One region of the Paenibacillus violae genome, then DNA from elsewhere that is predicted to be linked to it. Evidence: riboswitches for the same ligand, from Rfam matches in the RefSeq annotation. Region 1 holds a riboswitch; the other holds the start of a gene.
The links. Region 1 has a riboswitch for cyclic di-AMP ahead of RQP52_RS33955 (ubiquitin-like domain-containing protein). Riboswitches for the same ligand answer to the same signal wherever they lie in the genome.
Positions count from the first base shown of each region.

Region 2: it holds a riboswitch for cyclic di-AMP, as region 1 does, so the genes downstream of both, RQP52_RS26170 (C40 family peptidase) here and RQP52_RS33955 (ubiquitin-like domain-containing protein) in region 1, are expected to answer to the same signal.

Region 1 covers NZ_JAWCUD010000019.1:11,797-16,219, reverse strand. Annotated here, with positions in the region: gene rnmV (ribonuclease M5) at 1-508, opposite strand, end outside; gene RQP52_RS33955 (ubiquitin-like domain-containing protein) at 625-1,764, opposite strand; cyclic di-AMP (ydaO/yuaA leader) riboswitch at 2,055-2,248, opposite strand; gene RQP52_RS33950 (ABC transporter ATP-binding protein) at 2,531-3,274, shown strand; gene RQP52_RS33945 (ABC transporter permease) at 3,271-4,423, shown strand, end outside.
Region 2 covers NZ_JAWCUD010000010.1:309,345-313,767, forward strand. Annotated here, with positions in the region: gene RQP52_RS26155 (hypothetical protein) at 1-269, opposite strand, end outside; gene RQP52_RS26160 (methyltransferase domain-containing protein) at 448-1,341, shown strand; gene sugE (quaternary ammonium compound efflux SMR transporter SugE) at 1,378-1,698, opposite strand; guanidine-I (ykkC/yxkD leader) riboswitch at 1,790-1,892, opposite strand; gene RQP52_RS26170 (C40 family peptidase) at 2,022-2,495, opposite strand; cyclic di-AMP (ydaO/yuaA leader) riboswitch at 2,499-2,637, opposite strand; gene RQP52_RS26175 (hypothetical protein) at 2,806-3,624, opposite strand; gene RQP52_RS26180 (M1 family metallopeptidase) at 3,682-4,423, opposite strand, start outside.

The DNA.
Region 1 (4,423 bases):
CAAATTCCTCACGTGAGATCTGGAACATCGCACATCGCTTATAAAATTGTTTGCCATTGCAGTAACCGATACCCAGGGCATTGCCAACAACGAGCCTCCTGGAAGCCGCCTCCGGATGAACGATCAGCCCTGCGGCTATGAGATCCTCCATGGTAAGCTGCGAGACAGCCCCGTCGTACTCTGTCCGCAGGTTCTGGAGCGCCTCCCGGACAATCTCCGGCGCTGCGTTCTCGACGCCGATGTCGCCCTTATATTCGGCCTGCGCCTGCGTGATAAAGGCATGCTTGCAGCCAGGCACCTTGGCTGCCACAATCTTCCGTATCCGCTCACCTGCGTGATCCGGATCCGTAAAGATAATGACGCCTCTGCGCTGCTGCGCGAGGGCTATTCGCTTCAATACGGCTTGCCCGATGGCTGAGCCGCCTGTCTCTATCGTATCCGCCTCGACGGCTCGGCGAATAGCGGCCGTGTCGTCCTTGCCTTCAACGACGATGACTTCTTTAATCATAATCGGTTCCCTTCCCAGTACGCAGAAAAAGAAGAGGGATTCCCTCTTCTTTCGCCCAGGCTGCTTGCCTGGCAACGTATATTGACATTGTTCCCGCTGAAACAGACGTTTACACGTTAATTTTCAGACGGCTTTTTCGGTCCTACGACATAGACCGTATACCCTTGTTTCGTTCCGAATTTATTGGCGTAGCCATGATCTTCAAAGTACACATCGATCATTTGGCCTTTCACACCACTGCCAATATCTTCAGCACGACGGAAGCCAACGCCCTCAATGTAAACCCACCATCCCAGTGGGATAACTTTCGGATCTACCGCAATCGTTCTGCCCTCAGTAACTGTCGTTCCTGTATACGTCTTCCCATACCCAGGAGTTCCTTCGGCTTTCCCTGTCGAATCGGCTCCCGCTGAATAAGCCGTGAGTTTCACGTTCTTGAGGATTTGTTTATACCCAAATGTTACACCATTCTTAGAGACCTCATCCACGCTAGGGGATGATGCCGACAGAACGACAACGGGATTTTTCGTGCCAACGGACACAACTTTTTTAACACTTTGTTCCTGTACTTCTTGACCTACAACAGCTTCTGCAACTAATACGCCATCTTCGTAAGTCTTTTCTTTCTTTTTCAAAAGTACGCCCTCTTTACCTTCTTGAACGACCTGCTCTTTACCCTTAAGCAACGATGCATCATTTTTCTTTTCCGTGTCGAATGCAATCGGTTCTGTTACTTCTTCCGTCTCTTTTTTCACACGGACGATTTTGATTTCATCGCCTGAGCTTAAAGAGGCTGTCGGTTCGGGAGTCAGCTTATCGTGCTCCCCAAGTGCAATATGTAAACGTTGCAATGCACTTTCAACCGTTCTTGCAGTTGTGTAAACAGTGGTGGTCTTTCCATCAGCAGTCAATTGAATTGGAGAAGCGTGTTCGATGACGAATTTGTCCCCGCCCTTGATTGTAGCCGTAGGGTCTGCAGATATTTCATCGTGTTCACCAATCGTTATGGCTTGTTCATCCAGTAGGCGTTGCAGGACCCATTGCTTCGTGTGCACAACGGTTTCTTGTCCATTCACAACCACGGATACGCTCTTGGTAGCCGTACCGTACAACAACACCAAAAACATGAAAGTCATTGCGATTGAGATTATAGCCAGGCTTAAAATCAAACGCAAGTTTTCATGCTTCCATCGCAATGCGAAGGACATGCTGGATGATCGTTTTACATGGGTCTCGCTAAAAGAGATACTGCCCACTTCTTCGGTCCTCCTTCAAAGCCTCGCCGCCAGGTTACAGCATGATTATATTTGACGCGACTAAGGTTTTTAATTTAACTTAACGTGTCGTCCATCCGCAGTTGTTTGGAAACAGCTACGTTCTGGTCGTCCCACCCCGCTTTGCTATTCATCATCCTATGAATTCCGGGTTACGAATAGTCGTCCGAAACAGTTAAAGGTCCTTATGGGGACAAAAAGCCAGCAAGAAGAGGACTCTTCTCGCTGGCTTAGTTTGCATAGTAAAAATACACAAATAGCACGCACGACAATCGTTACCTCTCTTACGCTTACGAGGTTAGCTGACGGATTCGGACGTGAGAGTCGCCCTACTCAGACGTAAACTTACGTTCAACGTCCAAGATTCACCCCTGTTACTCACTCTGTTTACTTCGTCAGCGATACCGCTTTATAAGCTAACAGTGGTTCCCCCGTTCCCATAATTGGAACTCAGCGAATGGAAAAATGGCAAATTGGTTATTAAGTTATTATGAAAAGTATATTACGCTGTTAATCTCTGCCTGTAAAGGGATTAACACCTACTAAAAAGGGCTAAATCGATTAAAAATAGCTTATTTTCAAGATAAAACCACCTTTTATCTACATTTAACTCATTATAACGTACGAATACTAAGTTTCTTCGTGTTTTCACTCTTAAACTAGGCTTCGAATCTAAATTTGTTTATAATTATCAGGTATGAAACCTATGTATAAATTCCAATAATTAGATATTTAGGGAGGCACTGAGATGGGTCCCATATTACAAGTTGACGCTTTATTCGGGGGATATTTACCAAATAAACCTGTTCTTCACGACCTCACATTTTCCATCCGTCAGGGTGAAATGATGGGATTAATCGGACTGAATGGCGCAGGAAAAAGTACGACCATCAAGAACATCCTTGGATTGCTTCAACCGCAAAGGGGTTCAATTAAAATTAACGGTTTGACGTTAGCCGAAGATCCGCTGCCTTACCGTGCCACTTACGCTTATGTGCCCGAAAGTCCAGAGCTATATGAAGAGCTTACGATTCGCGAGCATCTGGAGTTAACCGCCATGGCTTACGGCTTAACGAAAGATGACTATCTCTCCCGCTCTCAAGCGCTGCTCGAGCAGTTTCACATGCAGGACAAGCTTAACTCTTTCGCAAGCCATTTATCCAAAGGGATGAAGCAAAAGGTCATGATCATGAATGCGTTCCTGATCGAACCTTCCCTCTACATCATTGATGAGCCTTTTCTCGGGCTCGATCCGCTGGCTATCCGCTCATTACTGGAGTTGATGGTCAAAATGAAGCGACGCGGCGCGTCATTTCTCATATCCTCGCATATTTTGTCTACGATTGAAAAATATTGCGATAACTATGTCGTCCTTCACAAAGGACATATGGTCGCTCAAGGCGATTTAGTCGAATTGCGTCAGCAGACAGGGCTCCAGCAAGCGTCATTGGACGACATCTTTTATAAACTTGTAAAAGGAGAATTAGTATGAAGGCGATGGACATGGATACCCGTGCCCTATGGCAGAAGAGATTTGAGCATTATATGAAGGAATCCATGGGTTACCTGCAGTATGCAGCGCGCAGCAATTTTTTCGGCTTCCTGCTATTTCTTGTCATCCTTTCTTCCTATTATTATGCAAAAATACTACAGCGCCTTCCGACAGATTATCCCTATCTGTGGATCGTCCTTTTGCTGCTGGTACCATTGTTAGCCTCAAGCCCCATTCGCACGCTAGCTAGAAGCGCAGACCGTATGTTTCTAATGCGCGTTGAACATCAGATGGGTCCTTACTTCCGCGGCGGATTCATGTACAGCCTAGTGCTGCAAGCATTCTGGACATTTCTGGCATGGGTTGTCCTATGGCCCTTGTATCATCACTGCCTAGGCCGCGATGAGCAGCATTTCTTATGGATGCTTGCTTTGCTTCTATTAATGAAGGTAGGCCATTTATTGGCCAGCTGGCAAGAAAGCCGATTTACTAATGAGCGCGCAAGAAGGATTTCCGTTAGCTTCCGCTGGCTGGCAACAGTTGTCCTGATTTCTCTGCAATTTCTGACAAGCGTCCTCTGGGCAAGCGGAGCTGCTCTTGTACTTACACTGGCTTGGTTAACTGCTACGCATTACGTATCCAAATACTACATCGGGTGGGATTATCTCATTGCGAAGGAAAGGCAGCAGCAAGCGCGATTATATGCCTTTTTCAACTGGTTCGTGGATGTTCCGCAATTGGGAACACGAATAGCCCGCCGAAGCTGGATCAGCGGGGTCACAAGATTTATTCCTTTTAAACAAGATGCTGCCTATCTCTACATATATATGAAAACATTTCTACGTACGGAGCTATTCGCGATTGTCTTACGTATATCCTTACTGGGCACATTAGCCATCGCCGTTTCAAGCAGCAGCACAGCGAGACTGCTCATCTTCTTCATCGCTTTGATCATTTCCATGGTTCAACTTACGCCACTTGAGCGTTCACACCGCTATACCTTTTGGCTCGACATGTACCCGCTTAACCGGCAGTTGAAAGCCGGCTCCTTAGCCTTCATCATTTGGTCAGCCTTGCTGCTAGAATTATGTATGCTTTCGATTCCGTTCATGATTCGATCTTCACTTATCTACATAGTCGTGCCGCTCA
Region 2 (4,423 bases), on a different contig from region 1:
CAAACATAGTTGGCATTAGCAACTTGCACCCACGCAGGGTTGCGGGGAATGATTTGCGCATTGAACCACGAGTTGTCGGTGCCGATCGAAACCGTGCGCTGACTTAGAAAGCGACCCGAACCGGGCTTATGGTATTTTCTAAGCTGCGTACGGTACATCAGCATGGCTTTGCTTCTGGGCAGGCCTGCGCTCTTGGGGAGCCGAACAATTTTGCTCGGTTTTCCAGCCATTCGTTGTTTGGGAATCATTTCTCCATCTCCTATCAACATATGAATATACTTTCTTTGTATTCTATGTTTACTAGAGCGATTTGCGAGGGTGAGTGGCCGGTGTCGCCTTCTTCATGCAGCCTAAATTCTCTACTCACATAAAAAAAGTACAATTAATATGTTTTAATGACATATAATATATGTTAATATAATAAAAACGCAAAGGAGGAATCTCCCAATGGACGATAAGAATGATAAGACCAAAAGACTTTCCGTCTACTTGCCTGAAAAGGTGAAGACCGATCTGGAGCGCATGGCTGAGGAAACGGGCTTGTCGATGACACAGCTTATTGTGATGGCGACGCACGGTCTACTTGCGAATTATGCTTCGCAGGGCGGAGCTATTTTTGCCGACTTATTGGCAGCTAAACAACGGATCGTTCACGAAGTGAAGGATAGGCAGCGGCTTTTGAATGAAGAGAAAGAAGGCATGCAGGATTACTACGGCGCGCGAGCAGCCGAATATGAACGGATTTATGCTCGCGAGGATGCGGACTATCAGCAAGAACTTGCGATGCTGGCGGATATCGTGAAGAGGCAGGTTACGGGGAGCCGTGTCTTGGAGGTGGCCTGCGGTACCGGATATTGGACGCAGTTCATGGCGGAAACAGCCAAGCACATCGTTGGGGTGGACGTTCGACCGGAGGTGCTGCAAATTGCTGCAGCCAAATCTTGGCCGCTGCATAATACCTCTTTCGTCGAAGGGGATGCTTACCGGCTTTCGGAAGTACAAGGGGATTTTGACTACGGAATCGCCAACTTCTGGTTTTCGCATATCCCGAAAAATCGTCTGGATTCGTTTCTGCAAGGATTTCATGAGCGGCTTGGACGGGGAGCCCGCGTTTTTATGGCGGATAATGTGTACGTCCCGGGAAGAGGCGGCGAGCTGATTACGAGTGAACATAGCGAAGATACGTACAAAAGAAGGGAGCTGGCCGATGGCTCCAAGCATGAAATTATTAAAAACTACTATTCGTACGAAGAGTTGAATGAAATCTTTAAGCCGCTGTCGGAGCATCTGCGCATATTTGTCGGCAGCTCCTTCTGGTATGTTAGCTACATCGTGGCTTAAGAATCATCGGCCCAAGGAAAGAAGGAAACTCCTGGCTTAATGTCCGGATGTGAATTTAAGGCCGAGAACGCCGACCAGAATGAGGATCATGAATAGGATACGCAGTAAACTAACAGGCTCGTTCAGAAATAGGGTGCCGATAATAATCGCGCCTACAGCGCCAATTCCCGTCCAAGCCGCGTAGGCGGTGCCGATAGGTAGAGTTTTCGTAGCCACCGCCAGAAAATAAAAGCTGATGATCATGCCGACAATGGTGATGCTGGACGGAACCAGCCGTGTAAAACCGTTGGAGAACTTTAGTGAGATCGCCCAAACTACTTCAAAAACACCTGCAATGACCAAGTAAAGCCATGCCATCTGTGAATCACTCCTTAAGAAAGTATGCGAAGATGCCCATCTGACCGCGGCAAAAAGAAAAAGCCTGGAAGCAATATCGCGAATGCGATAAGACTCCCGGGCTTTTTCCCCTCCGTGATCACAGCGTATTCGCTGTGTGTTTTCTCTCGGACCAGACTGGCGCTGCAGCGCCACGGAACCCTAGAAACATGATGCCGTAATTATAGGACGGCTTACACGCTATGTCAAGTTACAACAGCCACAAGAAATGAATAAAAGCCCTGAGAAGCAGCTCATTCGAGCTAACGCTTGTCTGGGCTTTTTATTCATGATGAACAAGAAAATTACTTGGATTCAGCAGTTAGTTGATTGTAGATATCATCCCACAGAACACGTCTAGCGGATACATACCTTTTCGCATAATAGGATTCGCTCAGCTTGTTTTTCACGATGCCTTCATTGGATGCGGAATGAATAAATTCACCGTTACCCAAGTAGATGCCTACGTGAGAAATGCCTTTGCCTCCTGTGTCGAAGAACACAAGATCACCTTTACGAAGATCACTTTTGTCGATCCAGTAGCCCTCTTTATTTTGAGCTGCTGAACTATGAGGAAGGTCAATGCCGAATTTGTTGAACACGTACGCGGTGAAACCAGAGCAATCAAAGCCTCTTGTTGTCGTTCCCGCATCGCGGTACGGTACTCCAATCAATTCGTCAACCGTTGAGTCCAATGTGGATTCTGACGCAGACACACTCCCTAAAGCTACACTCAAAAACAAAACAAGACTAAAAAGAAGAGCAACAACCTTTTTCAACTGCTTGTCTCCTTCCGGTGCCTACGAGGTTAGCTGGAGGGTTCGGTTGAAGGTTCCCTATGATCCCTGTCTTGCAAGATCAATTCACCCGGTATGGTTCCCCCGTTTCCCCAAGAAATGAGGAATTCGGCATGAAATATTTGGTTTTTTAATGCTAGTCCCTTAAATTCGTCATAAACATCGAAATTCCTCCTTTTTCGTGCAATTGGGTCTGAAAAAATGTGTAAAGGTTCGCTTTACAGACAAAAAAACCCCCTTTTGCAAGGGGGTTGAACAAATCTAAACCATTTATGGTTTTATTTATTGCTTTTTAACGACTTAATTTGGCGGAAAGAAGCTGGAATTGCGACGTAATGGACCACATCTGCATGAAAATATGGAAAAGCGGGAAAAGTTGATAAATGATTAGCGCTACCAGACCTGCCCAGATATAGGTCGTTGTGACCGTGATCCCTGCCAAAAGTCCTGAGCTCAGTAAAAGTATCAGAGAAAGGCCGATAATCGGAAGCGAGTACCGCATGAACGTTAGGACTGTGGATATAATGCCGAGACGTGCGGCAATGGCGAACTGCACATACATGAAGAGCAGATGCAGCAGAAAACCGTACACCAGCATGCCCAGCAGCCAAGGCAGTAAATCGAGGGAAGCCTGTTCATAAGATGTGCTGTGAGCGAACACCTTCTGCACTTTGGGCAGCACCCAGATGAGCGGCAGCAGAGATAAGGCGATTCGAATCAAATACACGGCAAAGAAGGGGAGCGTGAGTTCCTTGATGCCGCGGACGAAGCGGTAGCCGGCATTTTGATCGGAATGGGTGAGCGAATAATAGACACCGCCGTTCAGCATCGGGCTAAGGAACATGCGCGCCAGGAGCAGGCCGGCCAGCCACCACAAGTAAGAGTGGCTAAGATCCGTTTTGAATAACTGAAACTGACTTTCGGCCAGAAAAAGCTGGAGCGCTTGCTTCGGCTGATCGCCGCCGGGAAACCGGTGCATGAGGGGAACTAACACCCCTTGTACAAGCTTATATAGGAGCATCCCCCAGCACATTTGGTAGATGAACAAGACAATCGTAGCGAAGGGTTGCCGTAGAGCCGCCCTGAAGCCGGATTTGAGATAGGTTGTCACCGGTGTCCCTCCTAAGCGTTGTTTTCTGAAGGCAAACTTGCCTTGTAGAGTGGGCGCCTACCAGGCTACCCACCCGAAAATAGCTTGCAGGAATTGGATAATGCCGAGATTCAGGCGGAGTTTCCACTTGGTGTCCACTTCTGCTTGCATAAAGTTATTAATATGCTTGTTCTCAAGAATGAGCGAGTAGTTCGGGTCGATACGAACCCAGTCAATAGGCGTCGTGTGGGTTAGTTTGTACTCAATGCTGCTCTCTTTGCCGTCCCACGTTTTGTCGAGCATCGTACCGTCGGCGAAATGGAACTGAATCGGCACTTCGGGCGAATTGCCTCCACGCTTGGAGATGAGGACCGTGCTCTCGTAAGGGCCGGCTCCTTTGCTGCCAGTGGCTTTCACATGGATGCTTTCAACCGTATAATCAACCATCATTGAGCCGTAGACATATTCATTGAAGAAGTCGTCCCACTTCGTTTTCGTTACATCCTCGACCACATTTTGAAAGTCTTTGGTAGAAGGATGCTTGAATTGCCATTTTTGAAAATAAGTCCGCATGATACGATCCATGGTCTTGGTGCCGACCTGTTTCTCGATGGCTTTCAGCACGAGTTTGCCTCTGGTATACACATTTTCTGCGTATTGATCATGTCCGGTATAGGCCCATGCGTTTTGCCGCAGGGCATTCGGAGAAGTAATGTAGCTGGACTCGACAGGCAAATTAGGGGTTGCCCCGAAGTCGGCCTCCATCACTTTATCCTCGGCGTAGGAGGTAAAGCCCTCATCCAGCCAAGCTTCTTCAAAC